4 regions of the Mesorhizobium sp. M1D.F.Ca.ET.043.01.1.1 genome follow, and region 4 is predicted to be linked to each of the others. Evidence: riboswitches for the same ligand, from Rfam matches in the RefSeq annotation. Region 4 holds a riboswitch; each other region holds the start of a gene.
What was found. A riboswitch is a leader RNA that binds a small molecule or an ion and turns the genes downstream of it on or off. The one in region 4 is predicted to bind cobalamin.
Positions count from the first base shown of each region.

Region 1 (7,303 bases), 3.1 Mb from region 4:
CATAGACGCCAGGTCCGATATCGTTCGGATACTTGAAGGTTCGAAGCGTATCGAGCAGTTCCATCTGCGAGCGCGAGGCTTCAATGGAGATCACATCCGCATCCATTGCGGCGATAGCGTCCACGATGTCGCCGAACTCGGAGTAGCACATATGGGTGTGGATCTGGGTCGCATCCTCGACGGCCGTTGAAGCCAGCCGGAAGCATTCGACGGCCCAGTCGAGATAGGCCTCCCAGTCGGCCTGGCGCAGCGGCAAGCCCTCGCGCAGTGCGGCTTCGTCGATCTGGATCATCTTAGCGCCGGCCTTTTCAAGGTCGCTCACTTCATCGCGAATGGCGAGCGCGACCTGACGGCAGACGGCTGAGCGCGGAAGGTCGTCTCGGACGAAGGACCAATTGAGGATCGTCACGGGACCGGTAAGCATGCCTTTCACCGGCTTCAGCGTTAGCGACTGGGCATATCGCCACCAATGTAGTGTCATCGGATTTTGTCGCGACACATCTCCAATGATGATCGGGGGTCGCACAAAGCGCGAGCCATAGCTTTGCACCCACCCGTGTTGCGTGAAGGCGAAGCCGCAGAGCTGCTCGGCGAAATATTGCACCATGTCGTTGCGCTCGAATTCGCCGTGGACCAGCACGTCGAGTCCGATCTCTTCTTGCCAGCGAACGGCGGCTTTTATCTCTTTCTTCAGGAACGCTTCATAGTCGACGTAACTCAGCTGGCCTTTGGCATGAGCTGCCCGCGCCTTGCGAATCTCGGCTGTTTGCGGGAAGGAGCCGATCGTCGTGGTGGGGAAGGGGGGCAAGCCAAACACGTCGGCCTGAAGCTTGGAGCGGCCGGCAAATGCGCTCTTCCGGCGCGTCATGCCGACCTTGATCCTGGCGACCCGGCCTTCGACGAGCGGATCATGCACCTTGGCGGATGTCGCGCGAACGGCGGCAGCCTCAGCCGACGCCTCCAGTTCGGCGGCCACTGCGTCCCGGCCTTCGGCCAGGGCACGGGCGAGCACGACCAGCTCGTCGGTCTTTTGCGCTGCGAAGGCGAGCCACGACCTCACATCCGCATCGAGTGCCGTCTCCAAGTCCAGGTCGATCGGCACATGCAGCATCGAGCAGGACGGGGCAATCTCCACCCGCTCCAGCGGCCAACCGGCGACGATCGGCTTGATACGGTCAAATATCGCAGGCAGGTTCGCGCGCCAGACGTTGCGGCCGTCGATCAGCCCGAGCGAGAGCACAAGTTCCTTCTGCGCGAGCCGGCCGACGGCCTCCAACTGCTCTGGAGCGCGCACGAGATCCACGTGCAGTCCCGCCACGGGCAGAGAAATTGCGGTCTCGAGATTGTCTCCCAGCGATCCGAAATAGGTAGCGACCATGATCTTCAACTCGGGTGCTGCTTTCGACAGCCGGGAGTAGGCGAATTGGAGCGCATCCCGTTCGTTGGGAATCAGATCGAGCACGAGCGCCGGCTCATCGATCTGCACCCAATCGGCTCCCGCGAGCTTTAGCCTCTGCAGGAGTTCCTCGTAGACGGGCAGCAGCCGTGGCAGGAGCGCGATAGGGTTGAAACCTTCCTCAGGTGACTTCGCCAACTTGAGAAAGGTAACCGGTCCAAGCAGGACCGGGCGAGTGTGGATGCCGAGCGCCTTGGCCTCGAGGAAATGATCGACCGGTTTCGCCGACGAGAGGGCAAAGCTCTGATCGTCCCTGAGTTCCGGCACAATGTAGTGGTAGTTGGTGTCGAACCATTTGGTCATTTCCATCGCGGCAAGGCCCTGCCCATTGGCCGCAGGCTCGTCACCGGCAGGTCCACAATCCGCGGCCTGACCTTGATTGCCGCGCGCCATGGCGAAATAGATATCGAGTGGGACCTCGCCGTCAGTCCAGGCGTATCGTGCCGGAACGGCGCCGACCATGGCGACTGTGTCGAGCACGTGGTCATAAAGCGAGAAATCGTTGGACGGGATTTTCGACACGCCGCGATCGTGCTGCTCCCTCCAGCTAGCGGCACGCAGCGTCTTCGCCGTCGCGAGCAGATCGGCAGCGCGAGATTTTCCGGACCAGTAGTTTTCAAGCGCGAATTTCAGTTCCCGCCGTCGACCGATACGCGGCACGCCGAGCGTTGCTACAGGAATTCGTTGAGAGACAGTCATGCCATACCCCGATGGTTGGGGCGGGGGACAAGGAACCCGCGAATAGGCGGCACGAAGCCGAGCTACCGCGACCACCAGACACCCCGCCCGTGGACGTTGTTCGTCGTGGCAGGTCTCCTGGCTCGCGGGTCAAAGCCTCCGCCCGTCTTCCCGAGGCCGTTCGCCTCAGTGACATCAATGGGCTTGGCTCGCCGCTAACAGTTGCGGGGGCAGCGCCGGCATCGCACCGGCTTCCCTCTTAGCTCCGCTACGGCAGTGCCGCGCGAAGAACCATGACATGCGTACAATCACAGCCGCTTCGATCCTTGTCAATACCATATAACGAGATGTTTATGTGATTATGCGAGTAACACCTTGCGCTGATCGGTCTCTTTCGCCCAAAGCCGCTTACGAGGGTCGGGTCGGTCGAAAGGCATTCAGCGCCGCCCCGTCGCGCTCGAACTGCGCTCCACCGAAGTGCTTCAGGGTGTTTGCCGACTGGCCGGCCGTCGACGCAAGTGCCCGTTCGCCTTCCACAAACATGGGGGTCATCGGGTGCACTCACTTTTGGCCCGAAATCGAATTCGTCATGTCCGGACAACCAGACGAATGAAAGCGCGATGGCTTCCGTTTGATCGGCGCTCGTTGGAGGCGGCGCCCCTATTGTTGGAACGGCGTGATCATCAGGTGGTGCCTTCTCGGGTCGGCCGCGTCGCAGTGCTCTTGCACAGAGAACGCATCGTCGTGCCAACTGGGAAAATCGTTAGGAACGATGCAATCGCTCTGAAAGCATTGTGTGACATTGCGGACATCGTCGACGATCCGACAACGGGCGCACCCAATCACCGGATCAATTCCGGTGCGATCGCTGGAACGTGCAGAACCAAAGCAGTGAAGCTCACAATGAACTTGCTTGCCCTACATGGGTGCACTTCGACTAAGTTGTCACGCTTATCACTTCTTTTCTGGATGCGGGCCGGCTGTTCCTCCCGATCATTGCCCAGGTTGACGGCCGGCATGCGGAACGTAGAGGAGCGTTCGGTCTTCGTGTAGGGGTGCGTTCGGCTTATTGGTTCGCTATGATTTGGCCCAGATCGGCAAGGCACTCGACCACGTAGTCCGGTCTGAATGGAAACCGCTCTATGTCTGCCAGCTTGGTCACACCAGTAAGCACAAGGGCTGTTCTCAGGCCCGATTCCAGCCCCGCGAGCACGTCGGTATCCATGCGGTCCCCGACCATGATGGTATCGACAGCTCGAACTCCCAGCCGGTCGAGCGCGTCGCGCATCATGAACGGGTTCGGCTTCCCGACGAAATAGGGCTGACGGCCGGTGGCCTTCTCGATTAGTGCCGCGACAGCCCCGCACGCCGGATGGGAGCCCCGCTCGGTCGGGCCAGTGGCATCCGGGTTGGTGGCGAGAAAGCGCGCGCCCTTCGCCACAAGCTCAGCGCCAGTTGCGATCTGCTCGTAGTGGTACGACGTGGTGTCTCCGAGGACCACGAATTCGGGGGCAAACTCTGTTATTCGGCAGCCTGCCTGCCGCAGGGCCTCGACCAGACCGTGGTCGCCGATAACATAGGCAGTTGATCGGTGCTTTTGCAGCGCCATGAACCGCGCGGTGGCGAGCGCCGATGTGTAGATGTGCTCTGGCTGCACGGCGAAGCCAACCGCTCTTAGACGCTCGGCATGATCTTCTGGCGTGAACCGCGAGTTATTGGTGAAGATCTGAAAGGGCTCACCCTTGGCGACTAGCCCGGCAACATAGCCGACCGAGCCAGAAATCGGTTGGCCGCCCCGGACCAGGACCCCGTCCATGTCGAGCAGATGCGCTATAATCATTGGATCTCAACCCTCAATGTCTTTCGTGCATGCGCGGCCTGGGCACGTCTTGTGTCACTGAATCTTCTCCAGGCGGGAATGCCGGCGACTGTACCGATTCAGAGCGATGCGCGAAGGGGGCTCAGTGGGCCGTGCGGCAATAAGGAGGTTGCGGCGTAAACGTTTCGGTGCGCCAATTCGCCGTGCGGACGTCTTGCATCGTCGGGTTGACTACCTTCGCTGTCTCAGCGCACCTGATGCACAATCGCCTTCTTAGTTGCAGCAGACACCGGCCTGGCGAGACGTGCCGCGGTATGCATCTAGACGCCCAGCTACGTTGAAACCCCTCTACAGCGAGGAGGCAAGGTGCACCTGCGGACGGTAGGTTGCTCACCTATCCAAGCTTAAGGCGCGCAGGCGGGGGCACTGAAACGACCCGAAGCGGTCCGCGCTCGAATCATCTCTTTGGTTTGATCGTGCGCCGCCCGAGGTGTCCATCCAGATAGAGATCAGATGCCGCCCATGCAGAGGTATTTCATTTCGAGGTAGTCTTCGAGCCCGTGGCGGGAACCCTCCCGCCCGATGCCGGACTGCTTCATGCCGCCAAAAGGCGCCGCTTCCGAAGACATACGCCCCGTGTTGATGCCAACCATGCCGTATTCCAATGCCTCGGCAACGCGCCAGACACGCTTGAGGTTCGAGGCATAGAAATAGGCGGCGAGGCCGTAGATCGTGTCGTTGGCCTCACGCACAACCTGATCCGCATCTTCGAAGCGAATGATCGGCGCCAGCGGCCCGAAAGTCTCCTCTTGCGCAACAGCCATGATGCTGGAAATTTCGGTGAGCACTGTGGGCTTGAAGAAGGTGCCATCCTTGCCGATGCGTTCGGCCCCGCATCGAATAATCCCACCCTTGGCAACGGCATCTGCAATGTGCGACTCGATCTTGCGCAGAGCATGGATGTCGATCAGCGGTCCAATGTCCACTCCGGCAACGAAGCCGTCGCCAACCGACAAGTGCCGGACTTTGTCCACGAACTTCTCGACGAACTCATCGTGAACGCTCGATTGGACGTAAAGGCGGTTCGCCGAAACGCAAGTCTGACCGGCGTTGCGGAATTTCGCCTGGATCGCGCCGTCAACCGCAGCGTCGATATCGGCGTCATCAAAGACAATGAAAGGGGCATTGCCGCCGAGCTCGAGGCTGACCTTCTTGATCTGGTCCGAGCACTGGCGCATGAGCAGCCGGCCAACCTCGGTCGAGCCCGTAAAGCTGATCTTTCGCACCTTGGGATTTGAGCAGAGTTCGCGTCCTACGGCGTCACCTTCGGACGCATATACCAGGTTGATGACGCCGTCGGGAAAGCCGGCTTGATGCGCGAGGGCGAACATTGCGCCTGCCACGAGCGGCGTCTGTTCAGCGGGTTTAAGCACAATCGCGCAGCCCGCCGCCAGGGCCGGCGAGATCTTGCGCGCCACCATCGACGCTGGGAAATTCCATGGCGTAATTGTGCCCACGACACCGATCGGCTGCTTGATCACCATCATGCGACGGTCAATCGATGGTGGGGGGATCGTCTCGCCATAGATGCGATTGGCTTCTTCGGCGTACCATTGCAGATACGCGGCCGCATGCGACACCTCCGACTTGGCTTCGGCAAACGGCTTGCCCATCTCTGCAGTGAGTATCGCGGCAAGATCATCGGCGTGGTCCATGATCAGTTCATGCCACCGCCACAAAACGTCGCTGCGTTCTCGGGCGGGCAGTGCAGCCCATCTAGGCTGCGCCGTGTAGGCCTTGTCGATCGCAGCGCGTGTCTCCTTCACACCCATGTCGGGAAGCACCGCCAAGACTTCCCCGCTCGATGGATTGAGGACCTCGAATGTCCGCTCGCTAGCCGGCGTGCCGGGTGCTGGCAGGCGATCGATGGCGCCAAACAGGTCAGGGGATTTCAAGCGACGGATTATTGGCAGGCGCAGGGGCAATACCGGATTCCTCTCAAGAGCAGCGGAGTTGTATGTCGGCAGGCCTCGGTTTGTACTCCGCACCTGCGGGTTCCTTATAGGACCTCGATCATACGGCTGGTAGAGAATTGGGGGTCGCCGCGTCCGATACTGGGAAAAGCCAGCTGGAGCGAAGTCTGGACCAGGGCGTAAGCGACAACGTTTACCACCCGAGCTTCGGGATGACCTCCGGTACTGCGCCGAGCGCCTGCTTCCCATGCAAACGCAGAACAACTGGCCGAGCCTTCCACTCAGAATCAGTGAATCCGGGGCGAATGCCGCACTCTCTGGGGCATGGAAGGGCGGAAGGTGACCGGCAGGCTCTGCGGGCAGCGAATGACGTAAGACGGCATGTAGACCACGTCCTCCGCGGCGATGCTCAGCGCCAGATCCTCCAGCCGCCCGAATAGCGCGGGGAAGGCGCAGCCCAATTCCAGGCGCGCCAGCGCAGCGCCCAGGCACGAATGGGGTCCCTCGCCGAACGACAGGTGCGGGTTGTGCAGCCGGGTGACGTCGAACCGGTCGGCGCCGGGACCGAAGGCCTTTTCGTCCCGGTTCGCCGCATGTAACGCCATCAGCACGGCGTCGCCGCGGCGCACTATGCATCCGTCGATCTCCACGTCCTGGGTGGCATAGCGAAATGGCAGATTGGCCGCTGAGCTGCCCCACCGCAGAATCTCCTCGATCGCCTGTGACCACGGAACTTGGCCGCTGCGTACCAGGTGCAGTTGCTGCGGATGCGTCAGCAATGCCAGCATGCCATTGCCGATGACGCCGGCGACAGTCACGAAGCCTGCAGAGAGCACCATGAACAGCATGTCGATGAGCTCGGTGTCGGAAACGAGCTCGCCATTGTCGCGTGCGACGATCAGCGCCGAAGCCAGATCGTCGCCGAGCCGGCGACGCTTGAGCGCGATCAGACGACGGAAGAACTCCGGGATGCGCTGCCGCGTCTGTCTTACCTCTGCGGCTGTAGCGGAGGTGCTGGCCAGGCTGTAGGTGAGGGCGACGATCTCTTCACGCTGTTCGTCCGGCAAACCGAACAGTTCGGCGATCACGTTGGTGGGCAGCGGAACAGCGAACTCGCACATCAGATCGGCACTGCCGCCGCGCTGCGCCATCTCGGCCAGGAGTTGATCGACGCGTTGTTCGATCCGTGGCGCCAGCAAGGCGATACGACTGGGCGCGAAGCTGCTGGACAGCAGGCCGCGCAAGCGCCGGTGATCGGCGCCGTGCGCTGTGGCCATGTTGTCCACTTTGCACATCCCGATCAGCGGATGATCCTCGGGAATCTCGCCATCCTGCAGCGCCCGCCACTGTCGCCAGTCCTTGTTGAAACGCTGGTCG
Region 1 is NZ_CP034444.1:2,142,923-2,150,225, reverse strand. It holds gene metE (5-methyltetrahydropteroyltriglutamate--homocysteine S-methyltransferase) at 1-2,155, opposite strand, end outside; cobalamin riboswitch at 2,245-2,445, opposite strand; gene EJ067_RS10625 (HAD-IIA family hydrolase) at 3,201-3,974, opposite strand; gene EJ067_RS10620 (NAD-dependent succinate-semialdehyde dehydrogenase) at 4,463-5,893, opposite strand; gene EJ067_RS10615 (cytochrome P450) at 6,214-7,303, opposite strand, start outside.
Region 1: another riboswitch for cobalamin. It lies ahead of metE (5-methyltetrahydropteroyltriglutamate--homocysteine S-methyltransferase); the one in region 4 lies ahead of EJ067_RS29355 (CbtB domain-containing protein).

Region 2 (7,303 bases), 1.5 Mb from region 4:
TCGACGACATGCGACTGGTCGGCGACCATGCCAAGCTCGGCACCGAGCGGCAGCTCGGCTTCCATCTCGTGCATCTTCTCCTTGACGTTCTCGCCCAGCGCCAGCGCGTCGCCGCCCGCGGTCATCGAGATGGCGACGCCGACGGCAGGCTTGCCGTTGAAGCGGAGCATCGGCTGCGGCGGGTCGGAATAGGCGCGCTTGACCTCGGCGACGTCGCCCAGCCGGAAGTAATGGCCGTTGGCGTAGAAGTTGATCGCCTTGAGGCTCTCCTCGGAGGTGAAGCTGCCGGAGACGCGGATGGCGATGCGCTCGGGGCCGGCCTCGACCGTGCCGCTCGGCGTCAGCGCGTTCTGCGCCTGCAGTGCCTGCGACAGCGTGCCGACATCGAGGCCGAGTGCCGCCACTTTCTGCGTCGAGAATTCGAGATAGATCTTCTCGTCCTGCTGGCCGATGAGATCGACCTTGGCGACATCCTTCACCGTGAGCAGCCGGGCGCGCAGGCTGGTGGCGAGGTCCTTCAGCTCGCGATGGCTGAGGCTGTCGGAGGTGAGCGCGTAGATCAGCGAATAGGTATCGCCGAACTCGTCATTGAAGAACGGGCCCTGCACGCCTGAGGGCAGCGTCGGCTTGATGTCGTCGAGCTTCTTGCGCACCTGGTACCAGAGCGGCTGCACCTGGTCGCCCGCCACCGTGTCCTTCAAGTTGACGAAGACGACGGATTCGCCGGGCTTGGTGTAGCTCTTGACGTAGTCGAGGTCGGGCAGCTCCTCGAGCTTCTTCTCGATGCGGTCGGTGATCTGCTCCACCGTGTCGCTGGTGCTGGCGCCCGGCCATATCGTCTTCACCACCATGGTCTTGATGGTGAAGGGGGGGTCCTCCTCGCGGCCGAGGCCACGATAGGCGTAAAGCCCGGCAAGTGCGGCAGCGATCATCAGATAGACGATGAAGCTGCGGTGGCGCAGCGCCCATTCGGAAAGATTGAAGCTGGTCATGATGCAAATCCCTCTCAGCGCGCGCAAAGGCGCGTTCCGCCGGCGGCTGCCGGCTGGCCAAAACAAGTGACGGTCGGGGTTCGGTCAGCGCCCGCCGCGTGGCGGGCGCCGGAAAGTCAGGCCAGGCTGTGCATAGTGCCCGGCACTCGGTAGGGCGCGCGCTCCGCAAGCCTCGGCCTGATGGCGAGGCCGGCGAGATAGCGCTGGAAGGCGGCTGCCTCCTGGACCGTGGAGGCAAGCGCGACATGGCCGTCGGGCCTCACCAGATAGGCGGCGTCACGCTGCAGGCCGGCTTTCCCGGCTGCGTCTGTCCAGGCGAAGGCGTGGATCGGGATGCCGCTCGGCGCAAGCATCGCCCGGAAATCGCAGTTGGCCTCGCCATAGACATGAACCTGCCAATCGAGCGAGCGCAGCGGCTCGAAATTGTCGCCATTTGCATGGGCGACGTAGGGCAGCCGGTCGCCGCCGTTCAGCTTGCCCGCCGTGCCCGAGCTGATCGGCCCGGCCCGGTACTGGATCGCCGCCTGCGAGATCAGTCCGAAGAAGGCGCGCGAGCCGAACGATGTATGCAGTGCGACATTCATGATCTTCGGCATAAGATAGCGCCGGAACAGGCCGATGAGCCGCGAGCGGCTGGTGATGAAGCGGAAAGCGGTGTCGGTGCTCTCGATCAGCTTGCGCGCAAAGGCGATGCGCTCGGGCTCATAGCTGTCGAGCAGGCGCGGGTCGGCCCGGCCCTGTACCACCGCTGCAAGCTTCCAGGCGAGGTTCACTGCGTCGCCCATCCCGGTGTTCATGCCCTGGCCGCCGGCCGGGCTGTGGATATGGCCGGCATCGCCGACGAGGAACACGCGGCCGACGCGGAAGCGCTCGGCGACGCGATGGTGGACGCGGTAGGTCGAGAACCAGTTGACTTCGTGGACCTTGACGCCGGTGTCGCGCTCGATATCGGCGCGGATCGCCTCGAAGCTGATCGTCTCGTCGGCCTCATGCGCCTTCGGCACGATGCCGATGAGGCGGAGCGACCCCGACTGCCTGACCGGCATGGCGATGGCGAAGCCATAGGTGCTGATGGTGACGTCCATGCCGTTGTGGGTGACTTCGCCGGTGCCCTTGACGTCGGCGACGTAGAAAGCCTGCTCGTAGGTGCCGCCGGGAAAGCCGATATTGAGCCCATGCCGAACGGTGCTGCGGGCGCCGTCGCTACCGGCGAGATAGGCGGCGCTGACGGTTTCGGTGCGGCCATCCTTGCTCAGCGTGGCGATGACCGCATCGCCCTCGTCCTGGAAGGCGACGAGCTCGGTGCCGCGCTCGACCTCGACGCCGGCGCGCTGCAGATGCGTGATCAGCACACGCTCGTGGATGTCCTGCGGCAAGGCGAAGGCGAAGGAAAAGGGGCTGATGCCGCGGCCGAAGTCGGACAGCGGCAGCCTGGCAGCGACGCCGGCCGGCGTATGTATGGTAAGCCGCTCCAGCCGGATGCCTGCTGCAAGGACATCGTCGACGATGCCGATCTGGTGGTGGAACTCCAGCGTGCGCGCCTGGACGGCAAGCGCCCGCGAGGTTTCGCCCGGACCGTCAGCCTTGTCGAAGATGCGGACCGGGACACCGAGCCTGGTCAGCCAGAGCGCGAGCGTCAGTCCGGTCGGACCGGCGCCGGCGATGAGGACCTTTGTCTTGGACATGGTCATTTTCCTTCTCCCTCAACGATACGGACTTTTTCGTGTTCCCGCAGCCGGTTTACGCCGGCGGTGACGACCAGATCGCCTTTGCTGAGCCCGTCGCTGACGACGATGCGGTCGGTCTCGTATCGGGCAACCGTGACCGGCTTGAGCTCGACGGCCGACGAGGGCGCCACGATCCACACCGCCGGCTTGCCATCCTTGTCGAACAGCGCGCTGCCTGGCAGCACCACGACCGGCGCGCCGGCGACCTCGGCGCGGCCGGAAACGCTGGCGCCGAAGCGCATTTCGTCGGGCGCATTCTCGATCGAGACCTTCACCTGGAAAGTGCGGGTGGCGGCATCGGCCATCGGCGCGATCTCGCGGATGGTGCCGGCCGCGGTGATCGCCGGATTGCTGAGCAGCGAGACGGTCACCTTTGGCGGCCGCTTCGTATCGGGCGTGTTGGCGAAGGCGGCTTCGGCGATCGAGAACACGGCGTCGCGGCTCTGCGGATCGGCGACGCGGACCACCATCTGCCCGACATTGACGGACAGGCCGGCTTCGGCGCCGCTCGCGGTGACGATGCCGTCGAATTCCGCGTGCAGCTCGGTATAGCCGAGCTGGTCCTTGGCCATCTCGAAGGCGATGTTCGCCGACTTGAGCTTGGCCTGCGCCGAGCGCAGATTCTTCAGCGTCGCGTCATAGTTGGCCCGTGTCGTGAAACCTTTGGCGAGCAGCGCGCCGATGCGGGCCTCGGCGGCACTTGCCTCGACAAGCACGGCCTGCGCCGCCGCGACATCGGCCTCGGCGCTGGCGAGCCGGTTGCGATAGTCCTGATCGTCGATGCGGGCGAGCACCTCGCCCTTCCTCACCGTCGCGCCGACCTCGGCGATGCGTTCGAGCAGCTTGCCGGATACGCGGAAGCCTAGGTCGCTTTCAAGCCTCGGGCGTATCTCGCCGACGGCGGTTCGGGTGTCCGCGCCGAGCATCGGAGCGACTGCTATGGCCTTGACGAGCTTCGTCTCCGGGGCGGCCGGGGTGGCGTTCGAGGCTTCGCTTCTTGCGCCGTGCCAGACCAGGGCCGCGCCGCAGGCGAGGACGGCGATCGAGCCGGCGACAAGGCGACGCCTCAGCGCCTTGTTATCAGAGAGTGCGGCAATCATGCTTGTCTCCACGACCAAGGTTGCGTTCGCGCGGGGAGGATGCGGCGACCGGGAAATATATCGGCTGGAGAGAGGGATCGGGCGTTTGCGGCCTGTCTTTCGCCAGCCCGATCTTCTTGCGGTTTCCGGCCCGGAAAATCCCGAACGGTTTCTGAGAATTTTCCGATGTTTGGCTGAGGCAGTGCCGGAAAGGGATTGACATAGGGCCTTCGAGCATATGTAACGTTATTACATATCGAGCTGCAAATTGGGAATTTCACGGGGTGATCAGGTCGCGCAGAAGTCCGTTGCGACTCGCGCGCGGACAACCTACGATGGCGGTGTCATGGTCCCCGAGCCGCAAGGCGAGGGGTGAAAAGGGAACACGGTGAGATCCGCTCAGGGTCGAGGCCGTGGCTGCCCCCGCAACTGTGAGCGGCGAGCTCCATCCGGAATGCCACTGGCCGGCAAGGCTGGGAAGGCGGATGGCGCGGCGACCCGCGAGCCAGGAGACCTGCCATCGACACGAGTTGACCGGACGGGGTGTGCCGGGAGGAGACGCGGGCACCGGTCCTGTCGGCCGGCTCGTCCGGCATCCTTCCGTCGCCGTTTTTGGAAAGTGACGGAATGTTGGACGGCTCCATCGATCGCATCCACCGCATTTTCGTGTGCACGCTTTGCTGTGATCCGGCGACGCAAGAAATGCGCAGCGAAGCTCTCTCCGATCATCGGGGGGGCCGCCTATGACCGCGCAGCTTCTCGAAGCCCGTGGCCTCGGCGCGACGGCCAACGGCCGGACGCTGGTCGACGATGTCAGCCTGTCGCTGACCGGCGGCGAACGTCTCGCCATCATCGGCCCTAACGGCGCCGGCAAGACGACGCTGCTGCGCATGCTGTGCGGGGCGCTGCCGCCGAGCCGCGGCGAGGTGCGCCTTGCCGGACGCCGGCTGGACCGGATCACCGCCGCCGAGCGGGCGCTCAGCATCGCCGTCGTCGGCCAGACGGACCAGCCGGATCCGCGGCTCGCGCTCATCGACTATGTCGAGCTTGGCCGCGTCCCACATGCGGGCTTGAGGCGCCGCCACGACGATCGCGACATCGTCGTCGAGGCTTTGCGCCGGACCGGATTGCTGCGGCTGCTCGCGCGCACAGTAGGCTCGCTGTCCGGCGGCGAGCGCCAGCGCGCGCAGCTCGCCCGCGCCATCGCGCAGGAGCCGAAAATCCTGTTCCTCGACGAGCCGACCAACCACCTCGATCCGCGCGCCCGCGGCGAGTTGCTCGACCTTGTCGCCGGCTTCGGCATGACCGTTGTCGCCGTGCTGCACGATCTCGCCCTGGTGGCGCCCTTCGCCACCCGCGTCGCGGTGATGAGCAACGCCCGGCTGCACGCGCTGGCGCCGCCGCGCGAGGCGCTGGCGCAGCCGCTCATCCGTGAGGTGTTCGGCATCGATGTGCTGCGCCTCCAGCACCCGACCGAGGACCGCGAGCTCACCGTCTTCGAGCTTCCCGCCCGCGCTTCAGCCCCGTCCTGAGCCAATCCAGACAATCCAACCCAATCAAGGAGCACCATCCCGTGAAACGCCTCGCTTTGTCGCTTGCCCTCTCTTTTGTCGCCTCGGCCGCCTTCGCCTTCCCGGTGACCGTCGACAGCTGCGGCAAGCCGCTCACCTTCGACGCGCCGCCGAAGCGCGCCGTCATCCAGGACCTCAACATGGCCGAGATGGCGTTCGCGCTGAAGCTGCAGCCGTCGATCGTCGGGCTCACCGGCATCACCGGCTGGTACAAGGTTGGCCCCGAATTCAAGGCCGAGCAGGGCTCGATCCCCGAGCTGGCGCCGAAATACCCGACGCTGGAAAACCTTGTAGCCGCGCAGCCGGACTTCTTCTTCGCCGGCTGGTATTACGGCATGAAGCCGGGCGGCGAGGTCACGCCCGACACGCTTGCCCCGCACGGCATCAAGACACTGGTACTGACCGAGAGCTGCGTCCATCTCGACAAGAACCGGCCCGCCGCTTCGATGGACCTGCTCTTTGGCGACGTCGAGAAGCTCGGCAAGATCTTCGGCAAGGACGCGCAGGCGCAAAAGCTGGTCGTCGGCTGGAAGGCCGAGCTGGCCGGCATCACCGCCAAGGTGGGCGACCATAAGGGCGCGCGCGTGTTCCTCTATGACTCCGGCGAGGACAAGCCCTTCACCGCTGGCAAGTTCGCCATCCCCAACGCCATGATCGCCGCCGCGGGCGGGGAAAACATCATGGCCGACATGGACACGAGCTGGGGCAATACCGACTGGGAGACGGTCGCGTCGCGCAATCCGCAATTCCTCATCCTGCTCGACTACCAGGACGGCGGCGGCTACCGGAAGCTGCTCGATTTCCTCGAGGCACATTCGGCGATGAAGGAAACCGACGCGGTGAAGAACAAGCGCTTCGTTGCGCTGCGTTACGCCGAGCTGACGCCCGGACCCGCCAACATCGAGGCGATCGGCAAGATCGCCAGGGCCATGTATCCGGAAGCGTTCTGACCTTTGCGATACGGATCGTTCGTTCTTACAATGTCGCTGGGCGCGGTGCTGCTCGCAGCGCTCGTGCTGCTTTCGATCGCCTACGGCTCGACGCTCATCCCGTTGCACGAGGTCGTGCGCGCGCTGGCACATGCGATGGGGCTGGACGGGAACCAGGTATCCGGTCCGGTCGGCAGCATCGTCGTCGACCTCAGGCTGCCGCGCGCGTTGCTGGCGATTGCTGTCGGCGCCGGCCTCGGCATCGTCGGCGCGCTGCTGCAGACGGTGACCCGCAACGATCTCGCCGATCCGTTCCTGTTCGGCCTCTCCTCGGGCGCCGCCGCCGGCGCGGTCTCCGTCATCACCGTCTTCGGCGACAGCTTCGGCATCTGGACACTTCCCCTTGCCGCCTTCACCGGCGGCATACTGGCAGCGGCAATCGTGCTTCTGCTCGTGTCGCGGGTGAGGGGGCAGGGACCCGAGCGGCTGATCCTCGCCGGCCTCGCCGTTTCCTTCATGTTCACCGCGCTGACCAACTATCTCGTCTTCGCCGGCGACCAGCGCGCCGCCCATTCGGTGCTGTTCTGGACCATGGGCGGGCTGGGTCTCGCCCGCTGGGACAATATCGGCCTGGCGGCGCTCGGCGCTGGCATCATTCTCGCCTATGGGCTCTGGAACCACCGCCGCTTCGATGCCTTCCTCGCCGGCGAAAGCGCCGCCGAAAGCCTCGGCGTGCCGGTGGCGAGGATGCGCCGCACGACATTCCTCATCGCGGCTCTGGCCACCGCGATTCTGGTGGCGGTGGCCGGCGTCATCGGCTTCGTCGGCCTGATGATCCCGCATCTCGGCCGGCCGCTGGCCGGTCCGCTGCATCGGCCGCTGATAGCGATCTGCGCGCTGTTCGGCGCGATCCTGCTCCTGGCCAGCGATCTCTTGGCCCGCACGCTGCTGCCGCCGCAGGAACTGCCGATCGGCATCATCACCAGCTCGCTCGGCGCCTTCTTC
Region 2 is NZ_CP034444.1:468,912-476,214, reverse strand. It holds gene EJ067_RS02350 (efflux RND transporter permease subunit) at 1-992, opposite strand, end outside; gene EJ067_RS02345 (FAD-dependent monooxygenase) at 1,109-2,677, opposite strand; gene EJ067_RS02340 (efflux RND transporter periplasmic adaptor subunit) at 2,680-3,819, opposite strand; cobalamin riboswitch at 4,129-4,335, shown strand; gene EJ067_RS02330 (ABC transporter ATP-binding protein) at 4,542-5,330, shown strand; gene EJ067_RS02325 (ABC transporter substrate-binding protein) at 5,372-6,319, shown strand; gene EJ067_RS02320 (iron ABC transporter permease) at 6,350-7,303, shown strand, end outside.
Region 2: another riboswitch for cobalamin. It lies ahead of EJ067_RS02330 (ABC transporter ATP-binding protein); the one in region 4 lies ahead of EJ067_RS29355 (CbtB domain-containing protein).

Region 3 (7,303 bases), 2.3 Mb from region 4:
AAGGCCCGCCGCGCCGAGTTCTTCCGCCGCCAGCAGGCAATCCTGCAGCCGCGTGCCGAAGGAGAGAAGCGCCACCTTGGTGCCTTCCTTGAGGATACGGCCCTTGCCGATCTCGAGCACCGAGCCGCGCTCCGGCATGTCGACGCCGACGCCGTTGCCGCGCGGATAGCGGAAGGCGATCGGGCCGCCATCATAGTCGGCTGCGGTGCGCACCATGTGGCGAAGCTCGGCCTCGTCGGCTGCGGCCATGACAACGAAGCCGGGCAGCGAGGCCAGGAAGGTGGTGTCGAAGGCGCCGCAATGGGTGGCGCCGTCGGCGCCGACGAAGCCGGCGCGGTCGATCGGGAAGCGCACCGGCAGCTTCTGGATCGCCACGTCATGCACGACCTGGTCATAGGCGCGCTGCAGGAAGGTCGAATAGATGGCGGTGAAGGGCTTGTAGCCTTCGGTGGCGAGCCCGGCGGCGAAGGTCACCGCGTGCTGCTCGGCGATGCCGACATCGAAGGTTCGCGACGGGAACACCTCGCCGAAAAGGTCGAGGCCGGTGCCGCTCGGCATCGCGGCGGTGATCGCCACGATGCGATCGTCCTCGCGCGCTTCCTGGATCAGGCTCTCGGCGAAGACCTTGGTGTAGCTCGGCGCGTTGGCCGGCGCCTTGGCCTGCGCGCCGGTGATGACGTCGAATTTGTTGACGCCGTGATATTTGTCGGCGGCGGCTTCAGCCGGCGCATAGCCCTTGCCCTTCTGGGTCACGACATGAATCAGCACCGGGCCGTCGGCATTGTCGCGCACGTTCTTAAGCACCGGGATCAGGTGCTCGAGATTGTGCCCGTCGATCGGGCCGATGTGGTAGAAGCCCATCTCCTCGAACAGCGTGCCGCCGGTGACGTAGCCGCGCGCATGCTCGACGGCGCGGGTGATGGCGCGGTCGGCCCGCTTGCCGAGATAGGACGACAGCTTCTTGCCGAAATCGCGCAGGCCGAGATACGCCTTGCCGGAGGCGAGCCTCGCCAGATAGGCGCTCATCGCGCCGGTCGGCGGCGCAATCGACATGTCGTTGTCGTTGAGGATGACGATGAGGCGGGCGTCGAGCGCGCCGGCATTGTTCATCGCCTCATAGGCCATGCCGGCGGACATGGCGCCGTCGCCGATGACGGCGATGACGTTGTTGCGGCCGCCCGCGAGCTCGCGGCCCACGGCCATGCCGAGGCCGGCGGAAATCGAGGTCGAGGAGTGCGCGGCGCCGAAGGGGTCGTATTCGCTCTCCGCCCGCCGGGTGAAGCCGGAGAGACCGCCTTCCTGGCGAAGCGTGCGGATGCGATCGCGGCGGCCGGTCAGGATCTTGTGCGGATAGGCCTGGTGGCCGACATCCCAAATCAGCCGGTCCTGCGGCGTGTTGAAGACATAGTGCAGCGCAACCGTCAGCTCGACCACGCCCAGCCCAGCGCCGAGATGGCCGCCGGTGTGCGACACGGCATCGATCAACTCGGCGCGCAGTTCCGTCGCCAGCTGCGTCAGCTCGCTTTCGTCAAGCGACCGCAAATCCGCGGGAATGCGGACCTTGTCGAGAAGCGGCGTGTCGGGCTTTGGGTTCACTCTGGTGCAGCCTGCTCAGTCTTAACGTTGCGCTAACCTTTGAATATGCGCCTCGATCATGCGCGAAATATGCTGCTGGCGGGCGAATGTAAATGCGTGCCAGTGACGCGGCTGGCGCACGTCGTCCATCCCGCTCTAACCTTCCGGCAGCGGAATGAATTCTTCCTCATCGCCAGGAACGATATCGAAGCGGCCCGTCTTCCATTCTTCCTTGGCCTGCTCGATGCGTTCCTTCGAGGAGGAAACGAAATTCCACCAGATATAACGCTTGGAACCCAGCGACGCTCCGCCGAACAGCATGAAATGCGCGCCGCGCTCGGACGAAACGACGATCTCCTCGCCCGGCTTGAACACCAGAAGTCGCTCGGCCGGGAAGCGGTCGCCGGCGATGGAAACCTCACCCTCCAGCGTATAGATGGCGCGCTCCTCTGCATCGGCGGGGATTTTGACGCTGGCGCCCGCCGCCAGCCGCAAATCGGCGTAGAGCGTCTCCGAGGCGGTCGCGACCGGCGAGCGCAGCCCGGAAAATTCACCGATGACGACTCGGCCGCTGACGCCGTCGGCGTCGATCTCGGGCAGGCGGATCACCGACGTATTCGCGAACACCGGGGCGACCTCTTCCCTGCCGTCGGGCAAGGCCAGCCAGGTCTGCAGGCCAGAGACCGACATCGGCGCGCCACGCAACTCCTTGGGCGTGCGCTCGGAATGAACGATGCCGCGGCCGGCGGTCATCAGGTTCACGTCGCCGGGTGAGATCACCATTTCGGTGCCGAGCGAATCGCGATGCCTGATCTTGCCGTCGAACAGATAGGTGACCGTGGAAAGCCCGATATGCGGATGCGGGCGCACGTCGATCGCCTGGCCAGCGCGCAGGATCGCCGGTCCCATGCGGTCGAAGAAGATGAAGGGACCGACCAGCCGGCGTTTCGCCGTCGGCAGGGCGCGGCGAACCTCGAAGCCGCCAATATCCTTGGCGTTGGGGATGACCATCAACTCGATCTGGTCGCAGGCAAACGCGTCGCCGGCCTCAGGGTCGTTTCCCGGGAAGAAGCTCATGTCATGACCTCAGGCGAAGCGGAGCGCGGACCTGGCTTTCGCCTTAGCGGCCTCTTCCTCGCGATTGCGCGGATGCTGCGTGGTTTCGAGGCTGTCGAGCAGCTCGCGCGCGGCTGCCGCGATCGCCTCGACGGCGTGGTGAAACGCATGCTCGTTGCGCTTGGACGGCTTGGTCGAGCCGCTCAGCTTGCGCACGAACTGCAGCGCCGCATCTTGGACCTCGTCATCAGTCGCCGGCGGATCGAAATTGAACAGGGTCTTGATGTTGCGGCACATGCTTGAACTCCTTACCTGCTTTTCTTCCCCCGACCTGCTTTTCTTCCCCCGCCCCTCTTCCACGCTACTCGGCGTCGAGCGGCTCCGTTCCAACCGGCTTGCCGTCGCGCGACAGCCTGATCTTCTCGACCTTGTCCTCGGCCGCCTTTAGCAGCCGGTCGCAATGGGCTTTCAGCGCCTCGCCGCGCTCGTAGATCCTGATCGACTGATCGAGCGGGACATCGCCGCGCTCCAGATCATCGACGATCTTCTCCAGCGCGTCGAGCGCCTGCTCGAAGCTCATCGTCTTGACGTCTTCGTTAGCTTCATCAGCCATAATTCATCCCTTCATCAGCCGCCCGACATGGGCGGCGACCGAAAATGCCAGTCCCTGCAGATCGTAGCCGCCCTCCAGCAGGCTGACGAGCCGGTTGCCGCTGTGGCGCCCGGCGCGCTCCATAAGCTGGCCGGTCGCCCAGTCGAAATCGTCTTCGGTCAGGTTGATCGCGGCCAGCGGATCGCGATGGTGCGCATCGAACCCGGCGGAAATGATGATCAGGTCCGGCTTGAATGCGTCGATCGACGGCAGCACGCGCGACAGGAAGGCGTCGCGGAACGTATCGCTGCCGGTGCTCGGCGCGAGCGGCGCGTTGACGATGTTGCCGGCGCCGGTTTCGCTCTTGGCGCCTGTGCCCGGGTAAAGCGGCATCTGATGCGTCGAGCAATAGAGCACCGACGGATCGTCCCAGAAGATGTCCTGCGTGCCGTTGCCGTGATGCACGTCCCAATCGACGATGGCGACGCGCTCGGCCTGGTGCTTCTTCTGCGCGTAGCGGGCCGCGATCGCCGCGGTGTTGAACAGGCAAAAGCCCATCGCCGTCGTCCTCTCGGCATGATGGCCGGGCGGACGGGCGGCGACGAAGACATTGGCGGCGCGCCCCTCGAAGACATCGTCGATCGCCGCATTGGCGGCGCCGATCGCCGTCACCGCGGCCTGCCAGCTCTTCGGGCTGGCGCTGGTGTCGGCATCGATCGAGACGATGCCGGTCTCAGGAATGGCCGCGCGGACGCGGGCGACGAAATCTTCCGGATGGGCATAAAGGATGGTTGCCTCGTCGCCTTCCGGCGCCCTGACGCGGTCGAGAGCCGAGAAAGCCTCGTCGTCCAGCACGCGCTCGATGGCGCGCAAACGGTCGGGACGCTCGGGATGACCGGGCGGCGTGAGGTGCTCCAGGAATACCGGATGGGTGTAGAGACGGGTAGCCATGGCCCCTAATCTAGGCACCTGTCGCCCGGATAGCCATGTTTCGGCGCCGAATGATTGGGGAAAATCGCGCCCGATCGTGCGCAAGCGGCATTGGCGCGGCTTCCGCTTCGCTATAGAGTCCTGCCGCTGCCTGGTGCCCGCGACGCGGGAGAATCGGGAACACGGTTGAAATCCGTGGCGTGCCCAACGCTGTGAGGGGGACCGCGCCGGCAAAAGCCACTGTCCTAGACGGGAAGGCGCCGGATGCGGGTCGATCCCGAGCCAGAAGACCGGCCCGGCAGAAATGGTCGTCCGCATGGTCAGGCGGAGGGCTGCTTATCGCAAGGGGACAAGCGATGCAGGCACGAATGGCCGCCACCGGCGGCGGCGACTTTGACCAATTGGCGCGCGAGGCCGTCTACCGGGCGATGTTCACCCGGCGCGACGTGCGCAGCCATTTCACTGCCGACGATCTCGACGATGGCGTGCTGGCGCGACTGTTGACGGCTGCCCATCATGCGCCGTCGGTCGGCTACATGCAGCCGTGGAACTTCATCGTCATCCGCGATGCGACAAGACGGCGGCAGGTGCGCGACCTGTTCCTGGCCGCGCGCGAGCAGGAACTGCCGGCGATCGAGGCGGAGCGGCAGGCGCTCTACCGCACGCTGAAGCTCGAGGGCATCTGCGAAAGCGCGCTCAATCTTTGCATCACCTGCGACCGGCAGCGCTCGCAGAATTCGCCGCTCGGGCGCTGGCACAATCCGGAGATGGACCTCTACAGCACCGTCTGCGCGGTACAGAACTTCTGGCTGGCGGCGCGCGCCGAAGGCGTCGGCGTCGGTTGGGTGAGCATCATCGAGACCGAGGCGCTGAAGCGGCTGTTGTCGATCCCCGACCATGTCACGCCGATAGCCTATCTCTGCGTCGGCCGCGTCTCGGAATTCGCGCCGCGGCCGGACCTCGAGGCGCATGGCTGGGGGCGGCGCCTGCCGCTGCCCGACCTGGTGATGAGCGAGACCTTTTGCGGCGCCGGCGAGGCGCCGCTCAAATCGGCGATTGCCAAGCTTCGCGGCGCTGACCTGCCGAAGCCTTGATCGGGTTGCCTTCGGGGCTGCCGATCAGGCAGGCCGGGGCGAATCCCAGCGCGAGCCGCCGAAGGAGCCCAGCGCCTTGTCGCGAAGCTCCCTGAACTTCGACGAGGCCTCGGCTAGGCGCCGGTCCCATTCCGGATTGGGAACCTGGCCTTCGATGGTGGCGAAATAGACCTGCATCAGCGAAGCGATGGCGAAAGGCTCGATGAAGGCCGCCTTGAAGGCCCAGGCGAAGACGATGGCCAGCACGAAGGCCCAGCCGGCGAGCTGCCCGGGCATCACCCAGAGGATGGCGGCTGCCGGGGCAAGCATCAAAAGGAAGATGACGAAGGACACGCCCCACATGATCACCGCCAGCCAGACGGCATTCTTGACCATGTGCTTGCCGTTCTGCGCGTAGAGCACGACGCCTTGCCTGGCGGTCTCGAAAGGCGAGTTCGAATTGATGCGGATGTTGTAGCCGAGGATGATCTCGTCGACATAGGTCAGCGACAGCCGAATGACCGTGTTGATGAAGCTGACGAGGCCGCTCAAGCCGGGAATGGGGAGGAACGCGGCAATGCCGCCGATCAGGCCGGTGATGGCGCGGATGGCGCCTTTGACCAGTTGGTCGACCACGAAAAGGATATTGGCCTCGGCGAAGCGCTGGGTCACCACTTCCTTCGCATAGGCGATCTGGCCCTGGCCATCCGGAACGTCGTGGCCGTCGATCAGATGCACCATGACGGCGATGTGGCCGGCCTTGAGCACATAGAGGATATATTCGCGGATCCAGTAGACGGCGATCGAGACGACGCCGAAGCCGACGACCCCGCCCCACAAGGCAAACGACATCGGTCCGTCAGGGTCGGTGGAGATATGGCCAACGCCATAGCCGACACTGGCGCCGGTGCCGGTCGCCATGATGTAGGCCAGCGTGATGCCGAAATAGACGATCATGCGAAAGACGATGAACGGCCATGTCCGCATCATGATGGACACCGACCGGCCGATGCTGAAGTCCCACATAGCCCCGACTCCCCGCCTCGCGCATGACCCCGAAAATCGGAATCGTTTTTTCGGAAAGGATCATGCGCAGAATCAAAAGTGTTACAGCGTCCTTTGCGCGTTCGAAGAACCGCTGCGCTGCAAGACAATTGGCGGGAGAGGATGCGCTCGCCCCTGACATTGTCAACGCGGCGGCGGCGTGCCGGGCCCAAAAACCGGTGCACAAACCGGCAGCGTGGTTACGCGGTGGTTTGCTCTGGTTTCCTGAGCAAGCCTTCCAGCAGCTGCTTGAACGCCGCTATCGCCTTCTTGGAGGTCGCTTCGGGATCCTCGGAATTGGCGATGCGCTGCGCGGCCTGGCTGCTGGCGCCGTTGATCAGCCGCGCAGCGGTCTCGGGATCGAGATCGGGAACGACGACGCCGTCCCGCTGCAAGCTGGTCAGATGCCCGGTGATCGACGCCGTGCAGGCATTGGCGTTCGGCCATTGCGCCGGATCGCCAAGCACCGCCGGGCCGTCGCGGAACATGATGCGCTGGATCTCCGGCTCCAGCGCCATCTCGATATAGGTGGTGCATTCGTCGACGAAATGCTGCCAGCGGGTCGGCGCCCGTGACGCCACCTCGTTCACCCGGGCGGCCATCTCGCCGTCGATCTCGGCGATCACCGCCTGCAAGAGCCCCTTCTTGTCGCCGAAATGATGATAGAGTGCGCCGCGCGTCAGGCCCGCCGAAGCGGTGAAATCATCCATCGAAGCCTCGGCATAGCCGATCGTGCCGAAGGCGTGGCGTGCGGCCGCGATCAGCTTGGCGCGCGTCTCGGCGATCATCTCCTTGCGCCGTCTATGCATGGCTCTGGCCCTATTCGCATACGTCTCGTATGCCAATTGACATACGCGACGTATGAACTATCTGACATTCATACGCGGCGTATGTAGTTGCGGCGCCTTTCCCTGTCGAGGAGCACGATCATGCGAAACCCCTATTCGGAAATCTTTCGGGCTCCCGGCACGAAGGGCTTCGCCGCGGCGGCGTTTATCGCTCGGCTGCCGATCGCCATGTCGCCGATCGGCAT
Region 3 is NZ_CP034444.1:1,311,619-1,318,921, forward strand. It holds gene dxs (1-deoxy-D-xylulose-5-phosphate synthase) at 1-1,596, opposite strand, end outside; gene EJ067_RS06685 (pirin family protein) at 1,732-2,652, opposite strand; gene EJ067_RS06690 (DUF2277 domain-containing protein) at 2,662-2,928, opposite strand; gene EJ067_RS06695 (exodeoxyribonuclease VII small subunit) at 2,993-3,244, opposite strand; gene EJ067_RS06700 (histone deacetylase family protein) at 3,248-4,174, opposite strand; cobalamin riboswitch at 4,289-4,467, shown strand; gene bluB (5,6-dimethylbenzimidazole synthase) at 4,510-5,247, shown strand; gene EJ067_RS06710 (hypothetical protein) at 5,272-6,252, opposite strand; gene EJ067_RS06715 (TetR/AcrR family transcriptional regulator) at 6,471-7,079, opposite strand; gene EJ067_RS06720 (MFS transporter) at 7,200-7,303, shown strand, end outside.
Region 3: another riboswitch for cobalamin. It lies ahead of bluB (5,6-dimethylbenzimidazole synthase); the one in region 4 lies ahead of EJ067_RS29355 (CbtB domain-containing protein).

Region 4 (7,303 bases):
GCGCATCGAGGAGAAGCGCGAGGACCTGCGCCAGAAGCGGCGCGATCTGGAAGAAACGCTTGCCGAGCTCGATCAGGCGGAGGAGTCCTGCGTGGAGCGGCTGGCGGAACTCGGCGTCAACACCTGAAGGGCCGCCTGCTTTCGTTGAACTGGCGAACGATCAACCGTGTTCATAATTCTGGCCTGGCTGTTCGCAGCCGCAGTCGTCGTCCACAACCTGGAAGAAGCATTTCTGTTGCCCGCCTGGTCGGAGCAGGCTGGGCGCTGGCACAGGCCCGTCGGGGTGCGCGAATTCCGGTTCGCCGTGTTCGCACTCACCGCTCTTGCCGGTGGTGCGGCGTTGCTCGCTGCCGTGCAGGGGCGGGAGAGCTTTGGTGCTTATGTGTTGTCCGGCTATGCGCTGGCGATGCTGCTCAATGTGGTCTTTCCACACCTCCTCGCCACGATAGTCATGCGCCGCTACATGCCGGGCACGGCGACCGCTCTTGCCTTGAACCTGCCGGTCACCGTCGCCCTGCTGCGTCAGGCGTTTGAAGAGGGGTATATTTCGTCGATGCGTTTTGCGTTGGCGGGGCCGGCCGTCGTGCTGGCGATTGTGCTGTCGATCCCAGCGCTGTTCTGTCTCGGCCGGAAACTGTGGCCCGACACCGCAAAAGCGTCACGCCGAACGGCGGGCTGATTTTGCCAGGCTCAGATCCAGCGCCGCACCCTTTTTGCATAGTCCCGATATTTCTTGCCGAACTTCGCCGCCAGCATCTTTTCCTCCTTCTCGATCGCCATCTTCTGCGTCGCGAAGGCGGCGAGGAAGGCAAAGAGCAGGAACCAGGCGATGCCGGTGATGAAGGAGACGCCGATCAACAGCAGCGTGTTGGCGAGATACATCGGGTTGCGGGTGATGCCGAAGGGGCCTGACGTCACCAGATGATCGGGCTCGGCATTAGGATTGAGCGTCGTCCTGGCGCGCACCATGGCGCGGATCGCCGTGACCCAGAGCGCCGCGACGCCGAAGAGCGCCACCCAGCCGGCGCCGACCAGGATGTCGCCGAAGATGTCGCCGATCCAGGGCAGCGGGTAGAACATGCCAAGCACGACGCTGAGTGCGATCGCCGCGACATAGATCACAGGCGGCCAGGGGATGAACCCATGCTTCGGCTGGGTGCCGGTCATTGTTGCCCTCCCTCCATCTTGCTTTCGGTCGCTGCGGTGCAGGTGCTGGCGAGATCGGCAAGATGCGATTTCCAGATCTCGGACTGGTCGTTGCTGTAGAGCTTGTCGAGAGATCCTTCGCCCTTCAGCGTGTCGAGCATGCAGCCACAATAGCTGGAACAGAACTTCGTGTCCTGCTGCTGTTCACACTGCGCCTGGCAAGCCGGCAGGAAGCCGGCGTCCTTGTCCTGCGGCGTGGCGGGCATGGCCTGCGAAAGCAGCCAGACCGAGCCGAACAGCAGCGGCTGATGGATGAGGTAGAAGGCGAGGCTGTGCCGGCCGATGAAGGTCAGCGGATTCGACCAGCGGCCGGGCATCCAGGTTCCCAGCCGGGCGAGAAGACCGGAGGCTGAAGCGAGCTTGACGACCGCGATGCCTGCGAGCACCGCGCCGAACCATGGAAACAGCGGCACATAGTCGTTGGAGCGCGGGTTGGTCGCCGACAATCCGACCCACCACAGCGCCGGATGGTCGAAGACTTCCGATCGCAGATAGTAGGGTGCTGCAATCACGGCTGCCGCGACGATCGCCGTCAGCAGTGCCGGCAGCCTGAGGAAGGCAAGGCCGAGCAGGCTCGCCAGCGCGATCTCGTGCAGGATGCCGAAGAAGATGAAGCCGTCCGGCGTCGCGATGTAGGTGATGGCCGAGATGGCGATCGCCGCCACGGCGACCATGGCAAAACGCTTCCAGAAGCTCGGCCAGCGGATCTGGCGGCCATGCGCCAGGAACAGGCTGACGCCGACCAGGAACAGGAAGGTCGAGGCGATGCAGCGCGCGTAGAGCTTCCACCAGCCGAAAGCGGTTAGCCCCGGCGTGGTGTAGCCGAAATTCTCGAGATCCCAGGTGAAGTGGTAGCTCGCCATCGCGATCAGCGCGATTCCGCGCAGGATATCGAAGGCGACGATGCGGCTGTGTTTCGGCGCGTCCTGAGCGGCTTCGCTCGTCGTTTGAAGGCTCATCATCTCGCATTCCGATTCAGTCGTGCCAAACGACTATCACGGTTCTGGCCAACAACAGAGGGCGGATCGGCGGCTGCCATTCCGGCGGCATGGCAAGCCGCTTTAGGCCAGCGGCGGAAAGCCTTTGACCGGCTTCGCTTTTCGGCTTCTCGGAGTCGATTTCCTGCTACCGGTCCGCCACTGGTCCGGCCAGATTGGCGGGCGATTCACTTTCGGAGGGCCGATGTCCACCCATGTGCGCCATCCGATCTGGCTTCCGGCCCTGAGGCCCGCCGATGCGCGCACCTTCGCCTCGCTCTACGCGGTCGAATCGTTTGCCCGCGCCACGATCTCGAGCGTCATCCCGATCCAGGCTTACGAAATCCTGCACAGCGAGCAGATCGTCTCGATCCTCTACACCGTCGTGTCGCTGCTCGGGCTTTCGGTGACATTGTTCATGCCGATGCTGATCCGCCGCTTCGCGCGGCGCTGGGTCTATACGGCCGGCTGCCTGATGCTGGCGATCGGCTCGGTGTTCTTCGTCACCCACACGCTGCCGGGGCAGCTCGCCGGCATGCTTTGCCGTGTCATGGGGGCGAGCGCGCTGTCGATCACGCTCAACCTCTACATCATGGACCACATCCGCAAGGCCGACTTCATGCAGGCGGAATCGCTGCGCATGGCGTGGTCGATGTTCGCCTGGACCGGCGGGCCGACGCTGGGCATCTTCCTCTATACCCGATTCGGCATCTATGCCGCGCATGGCGCGGTCGTGGCGTTTGCGCTGGCGCTGCTTGCGCTGTTCTGGACCTACCGGCTGGGCGATAACCCGTCGATCCGCCCCGGCAAGAGCCGTCCGGCCAATCCGCTTGCCAATATCGGCCGCTTCATCGCGCAGCCGCGGCTCAGGCTCGCCTGGCTGATCGCCTTCGGCCGCTCCTGCTTCTGGACGACCTTCTTCGTCTATGGCCCGCTTTTCATGGTGATCACCGGCGAGGGCAAGCTTGCCGGCGGGCTGCTGGTGTCGGCAGGCAATGCGCTGCTGTTCATGGCGATCTTCTGGGGCAGGGCGGGCAAGCGCTTCGGTGGCAGACGCACCATGACCTTCGCCTATTTCGCCATGGCGGCAATGCTTTTTGCCGCGGGCGGCGTCGGCCAAGCCGCGCCGCTGCTCACGGCCGCGTTCCTGCTCTGCGGCGCGCTCTTTACGATTGCGCTCGACGCGCTGGGCTCGACCGCCTTCATGCGCTCGGTCCGTTCCTATGAGCGGGCGCAGATGGCGGCGGTCTACCGCACCTATCTCGACTTCTCCGAGCTGACACCGCCGCTGGTCTATTCGGTGGTGCTCACCTTCTTCGGCCTCGGCTCGGTCTTCGTCACGCTCGGCATACTGGCCGCCTTCTGCGGCTTCTTCACCTGGCGCTATCTGCCGAAGTCGTTTTGATCAGCGAGCGGGCTGGTACGCTGCATCGCGCCTGCCCGCCCACTTGGATCCGGCTGCATCGGCTGTTCCCCCGCTCCCGACAGCCGGCACCCCGGACCAGGCCGTTGTGAATTGCGGGGCCATTGTGGTGTCCGGGGACCGCCCTTAAGGTCGCTTGCCGATGCCGGCGCCTGCCGGCTGGCGAGGGCCGCAAAGCATGTCTGCAAGAACGATGTCGCTTACCGAGGAACTGGTAGCTCGTTGCTTTCGCATCGTCGAAGACACCGGGCCCGATCCTAACGCCGCGCATCTGGATGACGCCGACTACGATGCGATGCTGGACATCCTGGAAGCGGAACTCCCAGCTAGCGAGCCGCTCTGGCTGTTCGGCTATGGCTCGCTGATCTGGAAACCCGAGATCGAGCATGTCGAGGAGCGCGTCGCCGTGGCGCGCGGCTGGCATCGCTCTTTCTGCATGAAGATGACCCGCTGGCGCGGTACCAAACAGAGTCCGGGCCTGATGATGGCGCTGGATCGTGGCGGCCAATGCAAGGGCGTAGCATTCCGCCTGAACGGTGGCGACCGCCGGCGGGCTCTGGACAAGCTTTTCCGCCGCGAGATGACGCTGAAGCCAACCAGCTACCACCCCCGCCTGCTGCAGCTTGCAACCGACAAGGGGCCGTTGAAAGCGCTCGCCTTCGTCATCAATCGCAAGGGCACCACCTATGCCGGCCCGCTCGGCGAAAGCGAGGTGGTGGAAAGGCTGGCGACGTCCTGCGGCCATTGGGGTTCAGGCGCCGACTATCTCTACAACACCGTCAAGAATCTCGAAGCGCGCGGCATTCACGACGCCCATCTGTGGCGGCTGCAGCAGCTTGTCGCTGAAAGAATCGCCGCTTCCTAGCATGCGAATCCATGGCGCAATCGCGTTTGGCGATGACGGAAATTGGTTTGCCGCCTGCAGCGATTCTGCCTATAGTCGGTGCCGTCGTCGGTTCCGTTTTTGGAGCCAAGAGGGAATGCGGTGAGGGTGAATTTCCTGCCCAAAGCCGTGGCTGCCCCCGCAACTGTGTGCGGTAGTCCTCTCCATAGACCACTGGGGATTTTTCCTCGGGAAGGTGGGGAAGGGCGCGGATCCGCGAGCCAGGAGACCTGCCGGCGACGGGAAAGTTGACTTCGATGCCCTCGGGTGGAGGGCGAAAGGACAAGACATGAATACCGCTTCCGTCTCTCTCGGCGCCTCCGTCTCCTCGCAGTCGCGCGTCATGCAGCTGGCTCTGGCCGCGCTGCTCGGCATTTTCGTCGTCGGCTTTGTCGGCTTTTCGCATATCGATGCGGTCCACAACGCTGCGCACGACTATCGCCATTCGATGGCGTTTCCCTGCCACTGAGGAAGGCCTTACACCATGAATCTGTTTCGCAACGTCGTGTTCATCGCGGCGATCGCGGGGCTCGTGGCGGGCATCGCGCTCGCCTGCATGCAGGCCTATGCGACCGTGCCGCTGATCCTCAAGGCGGAAGTGTATGAAAAGGCAGGCGGCGGCCATCACCACGACCATGCCGCCACAACCACCGACAACAATGCGATGAGTTCGGCCGCGCCGGCGGCGATGAGCAGCGCGGCTCCAGCGCCTGCCGACGCGGCAGCTCCGGCCGAGGACGAAGGCTGGGCGCCGGCCGACGGCTTCGAGCGCTTCGCCTTCAACGTCGTCGCCAACATCGTCACCGGCATCGGTTTCGCGCTGATCCTGGTCGCGGTCTCGGAGTTTGCCGGTGGCATCGGCAATTGGCGTCAGGGAGTATTCTGGGGCCTTGCCGGTTTTGCCGTGTTCACTTTGGCGCCCGGCCTCGGCCTGCCGCCCGAACTGCCGGCGATGCCGGCGGCCGAGCTCCTGCCGCGCCAGATCTGGTGGATCTCGACTGTGGCTGCGACCGCCGCCGGACTTGGCCTGATCGCCTTTCGCAAGTCGCTGCCGCTGGCGATCCTCGGCGTCGCGTTGATCGTTGCTCCGCATATCGTCGGCGCGCCGCAGCCAGACAGCTTCGAGACGGCAATTCCGGAAGGGCTGCACCATCAGTTCGTGGTTGCCGTGACGCTCACCGACCTGGTGTTCTGGCTGGTGCTGGGCGCAGTTGTCGGCGTGGTGCGCGGCCGCTTCGCCGGCGCGGCGACCAGCCTGCGCGGCAGCTTTGCCTGATCGCGCCGAAGGTCGGCTGACCTTCATCATCGGCGGCGCGCGCTCCGGCAAGAGCGCGCATGCCGAAACCCTGGTCACGGCAAGCCCGTCGCCCTGGGCCTATATCGCCACCGCGCAAGCCTATGACGACGAGATGCGCGAACGCATCGCGCTCCATCGCGCGCGGCGCGGCGAAGGCTGGGCGACCGTCGATGCGCCTCTCGACCTCACCGGCGCGATTGAGGCTTTGCCCGATCACCAGCCGGTGCTGATCGATTGCCTGACATTGTGGCTGACCAATCATATGCTGGCGGACCATGATCTCGAGGCCGAGTGCCGGCGGCTCTCGGATGTGCTGTCGCGGCCGCGCGGGCCCTGGTTCGTGGTGGCGAACGAGGTCGGGCTCGGCATCGTGCCGGACAATGCGCTGGCGCGCCGGTTCCGCGACGCCGCCGGCCGGCTCAACCAGCAGGTCGCGGCCGTCGCCGACAGCGTGCTGATGATGGTGGCGGGGCTGCCGCTCAAGGTGAAGTGACATGGCCGAAATCGACGATAAGGATGCCGAGCGCCATCGCGCCAAGATGGCCAAGCGCAAGGCGGTGCAGGATGCCGAGGTGGCCGGCAAGACGATCGAGAAGGGACTGCTGATCGTCAACACCGGGCCGGGCAAGGGCAAGACCACCGCCGCCTTTGGCCTGGCGCTCAGGATGCTCGGCTACGGCAAGCGCGTCGGCGTCGTCCAGTTCATCAAGGGCAAATGGCACACCGGCGAGAAGAACGCCTTCGCCGCTTTCGGCGATCGCGTGGTGTGGCATGCGATGGGCGAGGGCTTCACCTGGGAGACCCAGGACCTGAAGCGCGACATTGCCGCCGCCGAGGCCGCGTGGGCGAAGGCACTGGAGCTGATGGCCGATCCTTCGATCAGCCTCGTCGTGCTCGACGAGCTCAACATCGCGCTGCGCTATGACTATCTCGATCTCGAGAAGGTGGTTGCGGCGCTGAAGGCGCGTCGCGAGGATTTGCATGTCGTCGTCACCGGCCGCAACGCCAAGCCACCGCTCGTCGAGGCGGCGGATCTCGTCACCGAGATGGGGCTGACCAAGCACCATTTCTCGGCGGGCGTGAAGGCGCAGCAGGGGATCGAGTTCTAGCCGCTGATCAAAATGGTCAGGTAGATCACGACCGCCGACAGAACCCCGAACAGAGCGATCAACAGCCCGTCGGCGATCCGGTAGAGTTTCAACGCCTGCCTGATGTCGGTGCTCTCGGCCTCGCGCCGGCCGCCTTCGCCCATGAAGGCGTCCTCGACCATCTCGCCGCCATAGCTGCGCGGCCCGGCCAGGGACAATCCCAGCGCGCCGGCCATGGCGGCTTCCGGCCAGCCGGCATTGGGCGAACGGTGTTTCTTCGCGTCGCGCCGCATGACCTGCCAGGCGTTGCGAGGATCGGCGCCCTTGACCAGGAAGGCCGCGAGCACGATCAGCAGGCCGGTGAGCCGCGAGGCCGGCAGGTTGATCAGATCGTCGAATCGCGCGGCGGCGCGACCGAAGGCCTCGTGT
Region 4 is NZ_CP034444.1:6,127,975-6,135,277, forward strand. It holds gene EJ067_RS29325 (MerR family DNA-binding transcriptional regulator) at 1-127, shown strand, start outside; gene EJ067_RS29330 (HXXEE domain-containing protein) at 167-679, shown strand; gene EJ067_RS29335 (isoprenylcysteine carboxylmethyltransferase family protein) at 691-1,167, opposite strand; gene EJ067_RS29340 (DUF1624 domain-containing protein) at 1,164-2,165, opposite strand; gene EJ067_RS29345 (MFS transporter) at 2,389-3,588, shown strand; gene EJ067_RS29350 (gamma-glutamylcyclotransferase) at 3,785-4,471, shown strand; cobalamin riboswitch at 4,543-4,742, shown strand; gene EJ067_RS29355 (CbtB domain-containing protein) at 4,779-4,958, shown strand; gene EJ067_RS29360 (CbtA family protein) at 4,974-5,765, shown strand; gene cobU (bifunctional adenosylcobinamide kinase/adenosylcobinamide-phosphate guanylyltransferase) at 5,758-6,279, shown strand; gene cobO (cob(I)yrinic acid a,c-diamide adenosyltransferase) at 6,281-6,895, shown strand; gene cbiB (adenosylcobinamide-phosphate synthase CbiB) at 6,892-7,303, opposite strand, start outside.